Regions from separate parts of the Delftia sp. WSY_12 genome, predicted to be linked through region 1. Evidence: predicted binding sites of a transcription regulator. Region 1 holds the regulator's gene; the other holds the start of a gene.

Region 1 (7,344 bases):
CACTGGAACGCCTCCTCGATCGCCTACTCAATCCCCGCCAGACCGTGCCTGCACTTGCACCCAATAGCGTGTACGGGTGCTCAACTGCAAGGGGAAGCGGCTGACGAGCGCGGCCAGGGCGCGATCGGTGTCGTCCACGGGAAAGGCGCCCGAGACACGCAGGCCTGCCACCTCGGGCGTGCAGCCCAGGTAGCCGGGCCGGTAGCGGGCGAGGGCGTCGATCAGCTGGCCCAGCGGCATGTCCAGCGCGATCAGTCCGCCTTCGTGCCAGCTGGCGGCAAAGGGATCGGCAGACGCGGGTGGCTGGGCGGCGCTGGCCGAGAAGGCGGCGTGTTGCCCGGCCTGCAGCTCGGTGGGGGTGGCTTCGCTGTCCAGGGGCTGCAGGCGCACGGTCTTTTCCTGCACGTTGACATGGCACAGGCCGTCGTCCGCGACATGGACCGTGAAGCGCGTTCCCAGGGCCAGTACATGGCCTTGCGGGGTTTGCACACTGAAGGGGCGGCCCAGTGCGTCTGGCCCGGTGGCGACGAGGATGCGGCCGCGGTAAAGGCGCAGCAGGCGCTGGCGGTCGTCGAAAGCCACGTCCACGGAGGTGGCTGTATCCAGGGCCACCAGGGAGCCGTCGGGCAGCGTCAGGTCGCGGCGCTCGCCAGTGGCGGTGCGATGAGCGGCCTGCCAGTGCTCGAGCGGCGCGCCTTTCCAGGCGAGCCAGGCCGTGGCACCGCTGCCCAGGCCAAGGGCCACAGCACGCACCGCAGAACGGCGATTGGGGTCGGAGCGGCGGCCCAGCGCCTGGCGCGCCAAGGGTGCGGGCAGATGCGACAGCTGTGCGGTGACGGATTGCACGCGCAGCCAGGCGCGCTGGTGGGCGGGGTCGGCCTCGTGCCAGTCCGTCCAGGCCTGCTGCAGGCTTGGCGTCACCGCGGTGCCGCGCAGTTTCACATGCCAGGCAGCGGCCTCATGCAAGGCCCGTCGGTCGTTGCTTTCCAAAGATCCCTCGCCCATGTGGCTATGCCAGGACCAGGCAGCAATGCTCCATCGCCCGGGTCAGGTAGTTGCTGACGGTGCGCAGCGACACGCCCAGGCGCTCGGCGATCTCGGGGTAGCTCAGTTCCTCGAAATGGGACAGGACGAAGGCTTCGCGCACCTTGGGTGCAAGGCCCTGGAGCATGCGGTCCACGTCGAGCAGGGTCTGCTGGACGATGGCCTGCTCCTCGGGCGAAGGCGCCAGCGACTGCGGCAGCTGGGCAAGATAGTCCAGATAGGACTGCTCCAGCGTGCGGCGGCGAAACAGGTCGGTGACCAGGCCGCGGGCGATGGTGGCCAGGTAGCGCCTGGGCTCGCGGATGTCCTGCTGCGGCACTGGCGAGCGCAGCAGGCGCACGAAGGTGTCCTGGGCCAGGTCGGCCGCATCGTCACGGTTGCCCAGGCGCTTGCGCAGCAGGCTTTCCAGCCAGGGATGGTGATTCTGGTAGAGGCTGTGCACGGAGAGGGCTTGTGCGAAAGAAGCGGGGAGGCCGGGCGTAGAAGCCGAGATGGGCAACGTGGCGGTGTCGGTTGCAAAAGATAATAAGAATGCTTATCAATTATCTTTCACACAGGCTTTACTCCTGAGGACTGGGTATCTTTCTGTTGCATGTGCGCTACAGGGAGATGCTGGCGGAACTTCCACGCCGGCCCTGCGCCGGGCGATTGCGCTGGTAGGCGCTGGGCGGAGCGCCAAAGCTGCGCCGGAAGACGGCGGTGAAGGCGCTGGGACTGTCGTATCCATGGGAGAGCGCCACTTCCAGGACCGAGGCGCCAGCGGCCAGCCGGGGCAGGCTGAGCAGAAGACGGGCCTGGCGGCACCATGCGCCGAAGTTCATGCCGGTCTCGCGCAGGAACAGGCGTGCCAGCGTGCGGGGATGCATGTGCAGCCGCTGTGCCCAACTGGCCAGGCCGGCGTCCTGCGATGGGTCGTCCACAAAGCTGCGGCAGCAGGCGGCCAGGGCGCCATGCCGGGGCATGGGCACGTGCAAGGACAGGGCGCGGGCGCGCTCCATTTCGTCGAGGATCAACTGCATGACACGCTCCTCCCTGCCGCCCAGCGGGTAGTCCATGGGCAGCTCGATGGCCTCCAGCACGAGTTCGCGCAGCAGGGGCGTGACCTGCATCACTCGGCAGTCTTGCCACAGGCCGGGCCGCAGCCCCGGCTCCACGAACACGGTGCGCATGGCCACGGGGCCGGCGGCCATGTGGATGGCGTGCAGGGCCTGTGGTGGAACCCAGACGGCGCATCCCGGGGGGACGACCCAACTGCCCGAATCCGCGCGGATCAGCATCACTCCCTCGGTGGCATGCAGCAGCTGGCCGCGGCGGTGGGCATGCGGTGCGATGGCCGCGCCGGCCGCCATGTCTGTGGCAAAGGCCACGACCGGGCGGGCCGTGTGCTCGCCGTGCGGGGGCAATGGAGCGGCCGCAGGCACGTCATCCAGGCAGGCGCGGGTGCGGGCATGGGAAAGTGGACCACTTTGCCGGGTTGTCATTTTCTCGACGATTGTTGTTGCTTCGTAGCAGGAATGCAGATCATGCACTTTCTACGATGACCCACTTTCAATCCGCAGGAAAGTGGCAGGTATGGAGATGATTTCCCTTTCGAGAATGACGGACGTGACAGGAGGCAGGGCATGAACCGCGCACGTCTGGGGCTGCTTACGGGCACGCATGCCATCAACGACCTCTACCAGGGACTGGTTCCTGCGCTGTTGCCCTTCATGGTGCTGGAGCGCGGCTACAGCTATACGGAAGCCAGCGGCCTGATGCTGGCGGCCACGGGCCTGTCGAGCATGGTCCAGCCGCTGTTCGGCCTGTATGCCGACCGGTCGCCGCGGCCCTGGATGGTGCCGGCCGGCTTTGTGGTGGCCGCCCTGGGCCTGGCCCTGGTGGGCATGAGCCCGGACTACTGGGTCAGCTGGTTGGCTGCCGTGCTGTGCGGCCTGGGGATCGCGGCCTACCATCCGTCCGCAACGGTGGCGGCCCGCATGGCGGGCGGCAGCTCGCAGAAGGCGATGAGTGTGTTTTCGGTGGGCGGAACGGCGGGGGCATCGTTCGCTCCCATGCTGGCTGCGGCCGTGGTGGGCGCAGGCGCCTTGCACCGCAGCTGGATGCTGGCCCTGCCTGCAGCGGCCATGCTGGTGCTCTGGTATGCCTGTACCTGGCGGGATGGAGCCAAGGACCATTGCGCCACCCGGCGCCCGGCCGTGGCGCAGGGCGAATTGCCCGCCAACCACTGGCGCGCCTTCTTCCTGCTGTGCGGGGTCATCGTCTGCTGGTCGATTCCCTATGTGACGGTGCTGTCCACCCTGCCCATGTTCGTGACGCACGAGCTGGGCGGCTCGGACTTCATGGGAGCGGCCACGCTGACCTCATTCACAGCCGCTGCGGCGGTGGGCACTTTGCTGGGGGGCACGCTTGCAGATCGCCGGGGGCGCATGCAGGCCATCCGCGCCGGCTACCTGCTGGCATTGCCTGCTCTGGCGGCCCTGGCCCTGGCCTCCACGCCATGGATGGCGCTGGCCTGCACCATGGCCCTGGGCGTGTGCATGTTTCTTCCGTTTGCCGCCCAGGTCACGCTGGCCCAGGACTATCTGCCGCGCAACCAGGCCACGGCCAGCGGGCTGACCCTGGGGCTGGCCATGTCGATAGGCGGCATGGTGGCGCCGTTGTTCGGCATGCTGTCCGATGCGCGCGGACTGCGTTTTTCGTTGAGCGTCGTGCTGTGCATTCTGTGCGTTGCCGCGGCGCAGGCGTGGTGCATGCGCAATCGGCGCAGCGAGGGAAGTGCTGCACCGGCGGCTGTCAGGGCCTGATGCGCAGCCCCTGCCGCTGGGCAAGGCAAGAGACAGGCCCGGGCTCTCGCAGACCGGGTGGACGGGTTGGTCTCAGGGCGACCTCAGGCCGGTGTCTGCGCGCCGTGCGCTTCCATGCGTTCCAGGGCGGCACAGACATCGGCCATGCGGCCCGAGATGAACAGGCATTCGGGCTGCTCCTGCGGCGAGCGCTGGATGATGCGCAGACCCGAAGGCAGGGCCTGATCTGCCGGAAGGGAGGGCAGTTCGGGTTGCAGGGGCAGCAGCAGCTGCGCATCCCTGTGTTCTGGCAGCCGTGCTGACTTGCTGCGCCGCTGCTGGCTGCGGCGGCGTGCCTTGCTGAAGGACAGGATGGTCGCCTGCTCGGATTGCACAGGCGATTCGGGCTGGATGGTGCGCATGGCGGGCTCCATGGCGGCGGCGGGCAGGCGAATGCCCTGTGCCAGGCGCAGGAAGGACAGAGAAGACAGTGTTGGCAGAGCGAATCCCATGTGACGACTCCTGTTGGCGTATTTCAAAGAGGCATGGACACAGGCAGGATTGCGGTTTGCGGGCAAAGCTCCGCCCAGGGCGAAGCTGCAAGGCTTCGCGCCTACCACCTGGGCGGTGCATGAAATAGGGGGTGGCAACCCGTGCAGGGCTGCCCGTCCGGCTTACATGGACATGCTGTTGCGGATCAGCCCCACGGCCAGGCCTTCAATGGCAAAGGCCTCTTCGGGAGCGACGCGGATCACCGGGTAATCGGGGTTTTCCGGCAGGAGCTCCACGCCCTGCGTGGTGCGGCGCAGGCGCTTGACGGTGACTTCATCTCCCAGGCGTGCCACGACGATCTGCCCGTTGCGGGCTTCATGCGCGGACTGCACGGCCAGCAGATCGCCGTCCATGATGCCCGCGTCGCGCATGGACATGCCGCGCACGCGCAGCAGATAGTCCGGGCGGACCTGGAACAGGCTGGGTTCGACGGAATAGGTCTGGTCGATATGTTCCTGGGCGAGAATGGGCGAGCCCGCCGCAACGCGGCCCACCAGCGGCAGCATCAGCGGCGCCAGGGCCGACAGCGGCAGCCCGAAGCTGGTGCCGCGTGCGGCATTGATGTTGCGCACGGTGTCGGTACGCAGGCGAATGCCGCGGGAGGTGCCGCTGACCAGTTCGATCACGCCTTTGCGGGCCAGGGCCTGCAGGTGTTCCTCTGCTGCGTTGGCGGACTTGAAGCCCAGCGTGTTGGCGATTTCCGCGCGGGTGGGGGGAGCGCCCGTGCGGGAGATGGCGGCCTGGATCAGGTCCAGGATCTGTTGCTGGCGGGCGGTGAGCTTGGGATGGTCGAGCATGGCGTGCGTCCGGTCCTTGAATTCAGATGACAGGCAGAGAAGTCATCTGATGATTTATACAGTATCTGTATTTTTAACCAGTTTTCCAAGAGGTGCAAGTGGGGCAGTCAAAGTTGGTGATTCTTGGCACGGGCGGCACCATCGCCGGCCGGGCGGATTCGCAGTCGCAGGCAGTGGGATACAAGGCCGGACAGATCACGGTGCAGTCGCTGCTCGATGCCGTGCCGGATCTGGAGCAGCAGGCGCTGGGGCCTGTGCAGACGCAGCAGATCGCGCAGGTGGACAGCAAGGATATGGACTGGCCCGTGTGGCGCGCGTTGCTGTGTGCCTGCACGCAGGCGCTGGAGGATGCGGACACACGCGCCGTGGTGATCACGCATGGAACGGACACGCTGGAAGAGACGGCCTGGCTGCTGCACAGCCTGCTGCCTGCCACCAAGCCCATCGTGCTCACTTGCGCCATGCGCCCGGCCACGGCCCTGCTGGCCGACGGACCGCAGAATCTGCGCGATGCCGTGACCGTGGCCGCCAGCGGCGGGCGCAGCGGTGTGTGGGTGGTGGCCGGCGGCGAGGTGCATGCGGCGGCCCAGGTGCAAAAGGTCCACCCTTACCGACTGCAGGCCATGCGCTCCATGGAAGGTGGCCCGCAGGCCGTGGTGGAGGAAGGACGCGTGCGCTGGCTGGTGCCTGATGCGCCGGTCACGCCGGTCGCCCCCGTTGCGCGGATGGTGATTTCCGCTCCCGCTCTGTCTGACCTGCTGGCGCTGGATGAGCTGCCCTGGGTCGAGGTGGTGTTCAGCAGTGCCCTGGCGCGTGCCTGCGGCGTGGATGCGCTGGTGGCCGCAGGCGTGCGCGGCATCGTGGTGGCCGGCACGGGCAATGCGACCGTTCACGAAAGCATGGAAGCGGCCTTGCTGCGTGCGCGCGACAAAGGCGTCTGGATCTGGCGGGGCACGCGCTGTGCCGAAGGCCTGCCCGTTGCCTCGGGGCTTGGCACGGACCCCGCAGAGGCCGATCTGGTCCAACTGCCCGTGGCCAAGGCGCGGATTGCCATGATGCTGGCGCTGGCCGCGCAGCCGCGCGACTGATCCTCCGGGCGTCGCCGGCGCTTCAGATGCAGGCGGGCAACAAAAAAGCACCCGGCGGGTGCTTTTCTGGGGTCTGGCGCATGGCCTGCGTCATTCAGCCAGTGCTGCCAGGGCGCGCTGGGTGATGTCTTCCACCGAGCCCAGGCCGCTGATGGCGCGGTACTTGGGGGCTGCTGCGGCTTCCTTCTCGGCCCAGGCGCGGTAGTAGTCCACCAGCGGGCGGGTCTGGCTGCTGTAGACGTCCAGGCGCTTCTTGACCGTTTCTTCCTTGTCGTCCTCGCGCTGCACCAGCGGCTCGCCGGTCACGTCGTCCAGGCCTTCTACCTTGGGCGGGTTGAACGTGACGTGGTAGGTGCGGCCCGAAGCGGGGTGGGAGCGGCGGCCGCTCATGCGCTCGATGATGGCATCGAAGGGCACATCGATCTCGAGCACGTAGTCCAGCTTCACGCCGGCGGCCTTCATGGCGTCGGCCTGGGGAATGGTGCGGGGAAATCCGTCGAACAGGAAGCCGTTGGCGCAATCGGGCTGGGCAATGCGCTCCTTGACCAGATTGATGATCAGGTCGTCGCTGACCAGTTGGCCGGCGTCCATCACGGCCTTGGCCTGCTGGCCCAGGGGCGTGCCGGCCTTGACGGCGGCACGCAGCATGTCACCGGTGGAGATCTGGGGAATGCCGTACTTCTGGCAGATGAAAGCGGCTTGCGTGCCTTTGCCGGCGCCGGGTGCGCCCAACAAAATCAGTTTCATGGAAGTCCTTGAGGAGAGTAGAAATTCTTGTCTGCCGGATCGGCCCACCGGGGCGGACAGTCCATGCGTCATATTTTTGTCGCGGGCAAGGATAGCACGCACAGGGCCAACACTGGCTTACACGCACGGGGCAAAACTGTCGCCTGTGCAATCGCCAAAACCTGCGTTTTGCTGTCCGACAAAACCGCATGGGCGGTGTTGCTGCAAATGGCGATGCCCGGCATCGCCATTTGTGCGTTTTCAGCGGCCGGCCGATTCAGGCCGGCGGGTTGGACAGCTGGGCGCGCACCCGCTCCAGATCCTCGCGCGTGTCCACGCCAGGGCCGGGTGCAT
Region 2 (7,344 bases), on a different contig from region 1:
AGAATCCCTTGGGCTCGACCTTGGCATCGGGCGCCACATAGCGCACGAAGTAGATGCCGCGGCTGCGGTCGCGGTCTTCCACGGTGAAGCCCGTGCGGTCCAGGGCCACGCCGACACGGCGCCATGCGCGGTCAAAGCCTTCGTCGATCTGCAGCACGGGCTGTCCGTTGGCGGATTCCATGCGCACGCTGCCGGTGGCGGCTGCCGTGGTGGTGTTGGCCTTGGCCACGGCGTCGGCCTGCTCCTGGCTCACGCCGAGCTTGACCATCAGGCGGCGCAGGAATTCGGTTTCCAGTTCCGGATCGGAGGGGCGCGGCTGCCAGATGGTCTGGTCCTTCTGGGCGCTGGTGTACACCTCCTGCATGCCGCGGTGCGTGATGTAGACCTCGGTGGAGCCGTCGGCCGAGCGCTCCAGGCGGGTGCGGAACCTGTCGCGCTCGCTGGTGGAGTACAGGCCGTCGAAGACCTTGCCCAGCGTCTTGCGGATCACGTCCTGCGGGATCTTGGCGCGGTTCTCGGCCCAATCGGTTTCGATGATGCCGAGCTGGCGGTCTTCGGTGGTGAAGATGAAGCCGTTTTCCAGCCAGAAGTCGCGCACGGGCTCCCACAGCTGGTCGGCCGGACGCTTGATCACCAGCCAGCGCTGCTCGCCATTGCGCTCGATGCGCACATCGCCCAGGGCGGCGGTGGCCGTTCGGCCCTCTGCCGGCTTTTGCGCCTTGGAGTTGGCTTCCATGGCGGCGGCGGAGACCACGCCGCCGGGCACGGCGTAGCGGGAGTCCGTGGACAGCTGTGTCAGGTCTGGCGGGACTTCCAGGGTGGGCGCCTGCTGCTTGCCGGCGCTCTTGTAGTCGATCTTGCTCTCTTGGAACGTGGTCGTGCAGGCTGTCAGGCCGATGGCCAGGCTCAGCAGGCTCAGACGTGCAATGGGCTGTTTCACGCGAATATCCTTGGTGCGTTCGGTCGGTGGGGCGGGGCGCCTCACAGCAGGCCAGCGGAGCTCAGGGCGGCTTCCACGGTGGCTTCCAGATTCTTGCTCAGGGGTGTCATCGGCAGGCGCATGGCCGGGCCGCAAAGGCCCAGGCGGGCTGCGGCCCACTTGACGGGAATGGGGTTGGCCTCGACGAAGAGGTTCTTGTGCACAGGCATCAGGCGCATCTGGATGTCCATGGCGGTGCGCACGTCGCCGGCCAGGGCCGCCTTGCACAGATCGCTCATCAGGCGCGGCGCCACGTTGGCCGTGACGCTGATGTTGCCGTGGCCGCCGCACAGCATCAGTGCCACAGCGGTCGGATCATCGCCGGAGTACACGCCGAAGCCTTCGGGCACTTCACGGATCAGCCACTGGGCGCGTTCGATGTTGCCCGTGGCTTCCTTGATGCCGATGATGGCGGGAATCTGCGCCAGGCGCAGCACGGTGTCGTGCTGCATGTCGGCCACCGAGCGGCCGGGCACGTTGTAGAGCACCACAGGCAGGTCGCCCACCGCTTCGGCAATGGCCTTGAAATGCTGGTACTGGCCTTCCTGCGTGGGCTTGTTGTAGTAGGGCACGACCTGCAGCTGGCTGTCGGCACCGACCTTCTTGGCGTAGCGGGCCAGCTCGATGGCCTCGTGCGTGCTGTTGGCCCCGCAGCCTGCCATCACGGGAACGCGGCCCGCAGCCTGCTCGACGGACACGCGGATGATTTCGCAGTGTTCCTCCACGTTGACGGTGGGGGATTCGCCTGTCGTTCCCACCACGCCGATGCAGTCCGTGCCCTCGGCCACATGCCAGTCGATGAGTTTTCGCAGCGCCGGGTAGTCAACACTACCGTCCTCGTGCATGGGCGTGATGAGGGCAACGATGCTGCCAGTGAGAGCGACGGAGGAGGATGTCATGTCCGCAAGAAAAAACGGGAAAGGATCATTCTAACGAGTGTCGGAGGCAGGCCCAAGGCGGTCGCCTGTAGGGATTCAGGCGATTGCAGAGCCTGACGCCTTCTGATGCGCCAGCATGGCCACGGGTTCCCGGCCTGTTGCATCGGGGCGCAGTGCCGCAATGCGCTGGACCACGCGATCGGGCTCGCCCAGCTGGCCGTGCTCGTAGGCCACGATGTGCCAGCCCGCGCAGGCCTGCAGCAGCTCGCCGGGCGCCAGCAGGAAATCGGGCCGGGAAGGCTTGCCGAAGGCCTCGTTGCCCTGGGCAAAGGTTTCGTACAGCAGCACACCGCCGGGGGCCACGCTGTCCAGCAGCGCCGGCCACAGCGGGCGCCACAGATAGTGGGTCACGACCACGGCGCCGAACTGCCTGCCGGGCAGGGGCCAGGGGCCGTTTTCAATGTCGGCGCACAGCAGCTCGCCCACGCCCTGCAGGCCGGCCAGGGCCTGGGCGTCGCGGTCCACGCCCGTCACTGCATGGCCGCGTGCATGGAACCAGCGCATGTGGCGGCCAGGGCCGCAGGCCACGTCGAGCACGGTGGCCTCGGGTGCCAGAAGATGCGACCAGCGTTGGATCCAGGGCGAAGGCGGCGTGGCTGCGTGCATGTGAAATTTCGGAAATGAATTGAAAGCGGCCGCCATTGTGCCGCCAGGCCTTTGCCGCGCTTCAATTTCAGAAGCAGGCCCAGAGCTGGTCGGCCATGCCCAGCATGAACTCGGGCTGCAGATAGAGCATGAAGACCAGGCCCAGCACCAGCAGCACGGCGGCCCACAGCGCCAGCCTGCGCAGCAGCTGTGGGCGGGGCGTGGTGGCTGTCGTCATGTCAGGCCGCCGCCTGCGCCGCACGCGGCCTTGCCACCGGGGCTTCGCGTATCGGCAGGTTCAGCAGGCCGGCGGCCACGCCCAGGCCGATGGCCAGGTACCAGACCACCTGGTAGCTGCCGGTGTGGTCATACAGATAGCCGCCCAGCCAGACACCCAGGAAGCTGCCGACCTGGTGGCTGAAGAACACCATTCCGCTCAACATGGACAGATGCTGCACGCCGAAGATCTGGGCCACGGTGGCATTGGTCAGCGGCACGGTGGACAGCCACAGCAGTCCCATGGCGGCCGAGAAGATGTAGACCGACCAGGGCGTCAGCGGCGCGAGCAGGAAGAGCACGATCACCACCGAGCGCGTGAAGTAGATGGTGGACAGCAGGTAGCGCTTGGGCAGGCGCTGGCCCAGGTTGCCGGCCACGTAGGTGCCGACGATGTTGAACAGCCCCACCAGCGCCAGCGAGATGCTGGCCACCTGCGGTGCCAGGCCGTAGTCCTTGAGGTAGCTGGGCATGTGCACGCCGATGAACATCACCTGGAAGCCGCAGACGAAGTAGCCAGCCGTCAGCAGCACGAAGCTGGGCGTGCGCAGCGCTTCGGCGACGGCCTGGCCCGCGCTCTGGTCGCGCACGGGTCGGGTATTGCCGGCCGTGAAGCCCGGCTCGCGCAGGCCGAAGGCCAGCGGAATGATCATCAGGGCGCACAGCGACAGCAGCAGCAGGGCGTTGGACCAGCCGAAGTTCGAGATCAGGCTGCCTTCCACGGGCACCATGAAGAACTGGCCGAAGGAGCCCGCCGCCGCCGTCACGCCCATGGCCCAGCTGCGCCGCGCCACGGGAATCTGGCGGCCCAGCACGCCGTAGATCACGGCATAGGTGGTGCCGGCCTGGGCTGCGCCTATCACCACGCCGGCCGTCAGGGCGAACCAGGTTGTCGTGGGCGCCATGGCCATGCCGGCCAGGCCCAGCGCATACAGCAGCGCGCCCACCAGGAGCACGCGGAAGGCGCCGAAGCGGTCGGCCAGCATGCCGCCGAAGATGCCGAGCACGCCCCAGGACAGGTTCTGGATGGCAATGGCCAGCGCGAAGGACTCGCGCGTCCAGCCCATCTCCTGGGTGATGGGCTGCAGCCACAGGCCGAAGCCGTGCCGGATTCCCATGGACAGCGTCACGACTGCGCCCCCGCACAGCAGTATCTGCACCATGGACATGGGTTGGTTGTTTTTGTGCATGCGGCAAACTTTAGCGAAACTCCGGGTTTTGCGCTGCGACGCGTGGGTCGCCCATGCGCCAGCGCGGCACTTCGTAGCCCTTGGCGGCACTGGCCTTTTCGGGATAGTCAATGTCAATGACTGTGAATGTATCCAGCACTGAGCCGGGCCGCGCACTACAATCCGCCCCCATGGCAGTCAAACCATCTCCTACTTCCGCCAGCGAATACTCCGAAGGCTCGATACGCGTGCTCAAGGGCCTGGAGCCCGTCAAGCAGCGTCCCGGCATGTACACGCGCACCGACAACCCCCTGCATGTGCTGCAGGAGGTGATCGACAACGCGGCCGACGAGGCGCTGGCCGGCTTCGGCAAGAAAATCCGCTTCACCCTGCATTCCGACGGCTCCTACAGCGTCGAGGACGACGGCCGGGGCATCCCCTTCGGCATGCACCCCGAGGAAAAGGCGCCCGTGGTGGAGCTGGTCTTCACCCGCCTGCATGCGGGCGGCAAGTTCGACAAGGGCAAAGGCGGCGCCTACAGCTTCTCGGGCGGCCTGCATGGCGTGGGCGTCTCGGTCACGAATGCGCTGGCCACGCGCCTTGAGGCCTGCATCCACCGCGAGGGCAAGGTGGCCACCATCGCCTTCTCGGGCGGCGACGTGGTCGAGCCCCTGCAATCGCGGCCGCTGGCCGCAGGCGAACGCAAGCAGGGCACGACCGTGCGCGTGTGGCCCGATGCCCGCTACTTCGAATCCTCCCAGCTGCCCATGGGCGAGCTGATGCATCTGCTGCGCAGCAAGGCCGTGCTCATGCCCGGCGTGTCGGTGACCCTGGTCAACGAGAAGACGCGCGACACCCAGACCTGGCAGTTCAAGGGCGGCCTGCGCGACTATCTGCAGCAAAGCCTGCATGGCGAGGCCGTCATCCCCCTGTTCGAAGGCGAGGGCTTTGCCGACCGCAACCACGACAGCTTTGCCGAAGGCGAGGGCGCCGCCTGGTGTGTGGCCTTCACCGAGGATGGCGCGCCGCTGCGCGAAAGTTATGTCAACCTGATCCCCACCACGGCCGGCGGCACGCACGACAGCGGCCTGCGCGACGGCCTGTTCCAGGCGGTCAAGGCCTTCATCGAGATGCATTCGCTGCTGCCCAAGGGCGTCAAGCTCATGCCTGACGACGTCTTCGCGCGCGCCAGCTACGTGCTCAATGCCAAGGTGCTGGACCCGCAGTTCCAGGGCCAGATCAAGGAGCGCCTGAACTCGCGCGATGCCGTGCGTCTGGTCAGCGGCTACGTTCGCCCTGCGCTGGAGCTGTGGCTCAACGAGCATGTGGAATGGGGCCGCAAGCTGGCCGAGATCGCCATCAAGGCTGCCCAGACCCGCCAGAAGGCGGGCCAGAAGGTCGAAAAGCGCAAGGGCTCGGGCGTGGCCGTGCTGCCCGGCAAGCTCACCGATTGCGAAAGCCGCGACCTGAGCCTGAACGAGGTCTTCCTGGTCGAGGGCGACTCGGCCGGCGGCAGCGCCAAGATGGGACGCGACAAGGAAACCCAGGCCGTGCTGCCCCTGCGCGGCAAGGTGCTCAACACCTGGGAAGTCGACCGTGACCGCCTGTTCGCCAACAACGAGATCCACGACATCTCGGTGGCCATCGGCGTGGACCCGCATGGCCCCCATGACACGCCCGACCTGTCCGGCCTGCGCTACGGCAAGATCTGCATTCTTTCGGATGCCGACGTGGACGGCTCGCACATCCAGGTGCTGCTGCTCACGCTGTTCTTCCGCCACTTCCCCAAGCTCATCGAGGCCGGCCACATCCATGTGGCGCTTCCGCCGCTGTTCCGCGTCGATGTGCCTGCGCGCGGCAAGAAGCCAGCAGCCAAGATGTACGCGCTGGACGAGGGCGAGCTGACCGCTATCCTCGACAAGTCCGCCAAGGATGGCGTGCCGCGCGAGAAATGCCAGATCAGCCGCTTCAAGGGCCTGGGCGAGATGAATGCCGAGCAGCTGTGGGAAACCACGCTCAACCCCGACACGCGCCGCCTGCTGCCCGTGCAGTTCATGAATCTGGACTTTGCGGCGGCCGAGCAGGTCGTCACCAAGCTGATGGGCAAGGGCGAGGCTGCGGCGCGCCGCGAGCTGATGGAGTTGCACGGCGACGCCATCGAAGTGGATATCTGATCCCCATGCCCCTGCGCCCGGCTGCCCCACAGCACCTTCCGCACCGCCCGCACCCTGCGCGCGCCGCTGCCGCGCGCGCGCTTGCAGCGCTGGGCGCGGCCCTGGCGCTGTGGGGGGGGGCGCAGCCCGCGCATGCCGATCTCTGGGCCTTCGTGGACGAGCGCGGCATCACGCACTTCGCCGCGCAGGCGCTGGACGAGCGCTACAAGCTCTACTTCCGCGGCTCGCTGTATGACAGCACCGAGCAGGGACTCAAGCCCCCGCTGGTGGAAGCCGAGGCCGCTGCCGACGATGACGGCGGCAGCGATGCCGGGCGCAGGCTGCAGGCGAGCACGCGGATGCAAAGCTTCTTCGACATCTCGCCGCGCTACAAGAGCGTGCGCGGCCACCTGCGCAAGGCGGCGGACCACACGGGGGTGGACTACGACCTGCTCAAGGCCGTGATTGCCGTCGAGTCGGGCTTTGACGCGCAGGCCATCTCGCCCAAGGGCGCAGTCGGCCTGATGCAGCTGATGCCCGCCACGGCCCAGCGCTTCGGCGTGGAGGCCAGCCGCCAGCGCAGCGTGCAGCAGCAACTGGCCGACCCGGCCGTCAACGTGCCGGCCGGCGCGCGCTACCTCAACCATCTGATGGGGCTGTTCCCCGGGCGGCTGGACCTGGTGCTGGCCGCCTACAACGCGGGCGAGGGTGCCGTGCGGCGTGCGGGGCAGGCCATTCCTCCCTATCAGGAAACCCGCAATTACGTGAAGGCCGTGCTCGGTATCTACGAGCAGCTGCAGGGCGGGCGCCAGCGTGCGGGCCAGGCAGCGCCTGCGGCGGCGGCACAGCCTGGCACAGCGCCCCGGATACGGATGACCTTGTCCACAGGGCTGCCATCGCCGCGATGAGCGGCCTTCACTGCATTTATTGAGATCACGAATTTCTTCATGAGCGATCAAAACACTCTGGATCTGGCCCAACAGGCGGCCGGCGATGCCCTGGACCTGGGCCAGTACGCACAGCGCGCCTACCTTGAATACGCACTGTCGGTCGTCAAGGGCCGGGCACTGCCTGATGTCACCGACGGCCTCAAGCCCGTGCAGCGGCGCATTCTGTATGCCATGGACCGCATGGGCCTGAGCTACAGCGGCCCCAACCACAACACGGCGGCCAAGCCCGTCAAAAGCGCGCGCGTGGTCGGCGATGTGCTGGGTCGCTTTCACCCGCACGGCGACCAGTCGGCC

The links. Region 1 encodes LexA, which represses DNA repair genes until DNA is damaged. Its sites were predicted from a motif close to ACTGTATNNNNATACAGT; they were not measured.
Region 2: ACF8LI_RS06580 (DNA topoisomerase IV subunit B) is a predicted target of LexA. The motif match lies at 4,088-4,105, and genes of this name have one in related genera.

What each region holds. Positions count from the first base shown of each region.
Region 1 is NZ_JBICKW010000022.1:73,872-81,215, reverse strand. It holds gene ACF8LI_RS12775 (FecR domain-containing protein) at 28-990, opposite strand; gene ACF8LI_RS12770 (sigma-70 family RNA polymerase sigma factor) at 1,010-1,486, opposite strand; gene ACF8LI_RS12765 (helix-turn-helix transcriptional regulator) at 1,644-2,525, opposite strand; gene ACF8LI_RS12760 (MFS transporter) at 2,667-3,848, shown strand; gene ACF8LI_RS12755 (hypothetical protein) at 3,932-4,339, opposite strand; gene lexA (transcriptional repressor LexA) at 4,502-5,176, opposite strand; gene ACF8LI_RS12745 (asparaginase) at 5,275-6,264, shown strand; gene adk (adenylate kinase) at 6,355-7,011, opposite strand; gene kdsB (3-deoxy-manno-octulosonate cytidylyltransferase) at 7,268-7,344, opposite strand, start outside.
Region 2 is NZ_JBICKW010000012.1:218,320-225,663, forward strand. It holds gene bamC (outer membrane protein assembly factor BamC) at 1-940, opposite strand, end outside; gene dapA (4-hydroxy-tetrahydrodipicolinate synthase) at 982-1,878, opposite strand; gene ACF8LI_RS06565 (class I SAM-dependent methyltransferase) at 1,954-2,523, opposite strand; gene ACF8LI_RS06570 (hypothetical protein) at 2,591-2,740, opposite strand; gene ACF8LI_RS06575 (MFS transporter) at 2,742-3,968, opposite strand; gene ACF8LI_RS06580 (DNA topoisomerase IV subunit B) at 4,139-6,121, shown strand; gene ACF8LI_RS06585 (lytic transglycosylase domain-containing protein) at 6,127-7,008, shown strand; gene parC (DNA topoisomerase IV subunit A) at 7,048-7,344, shown strand, end outside.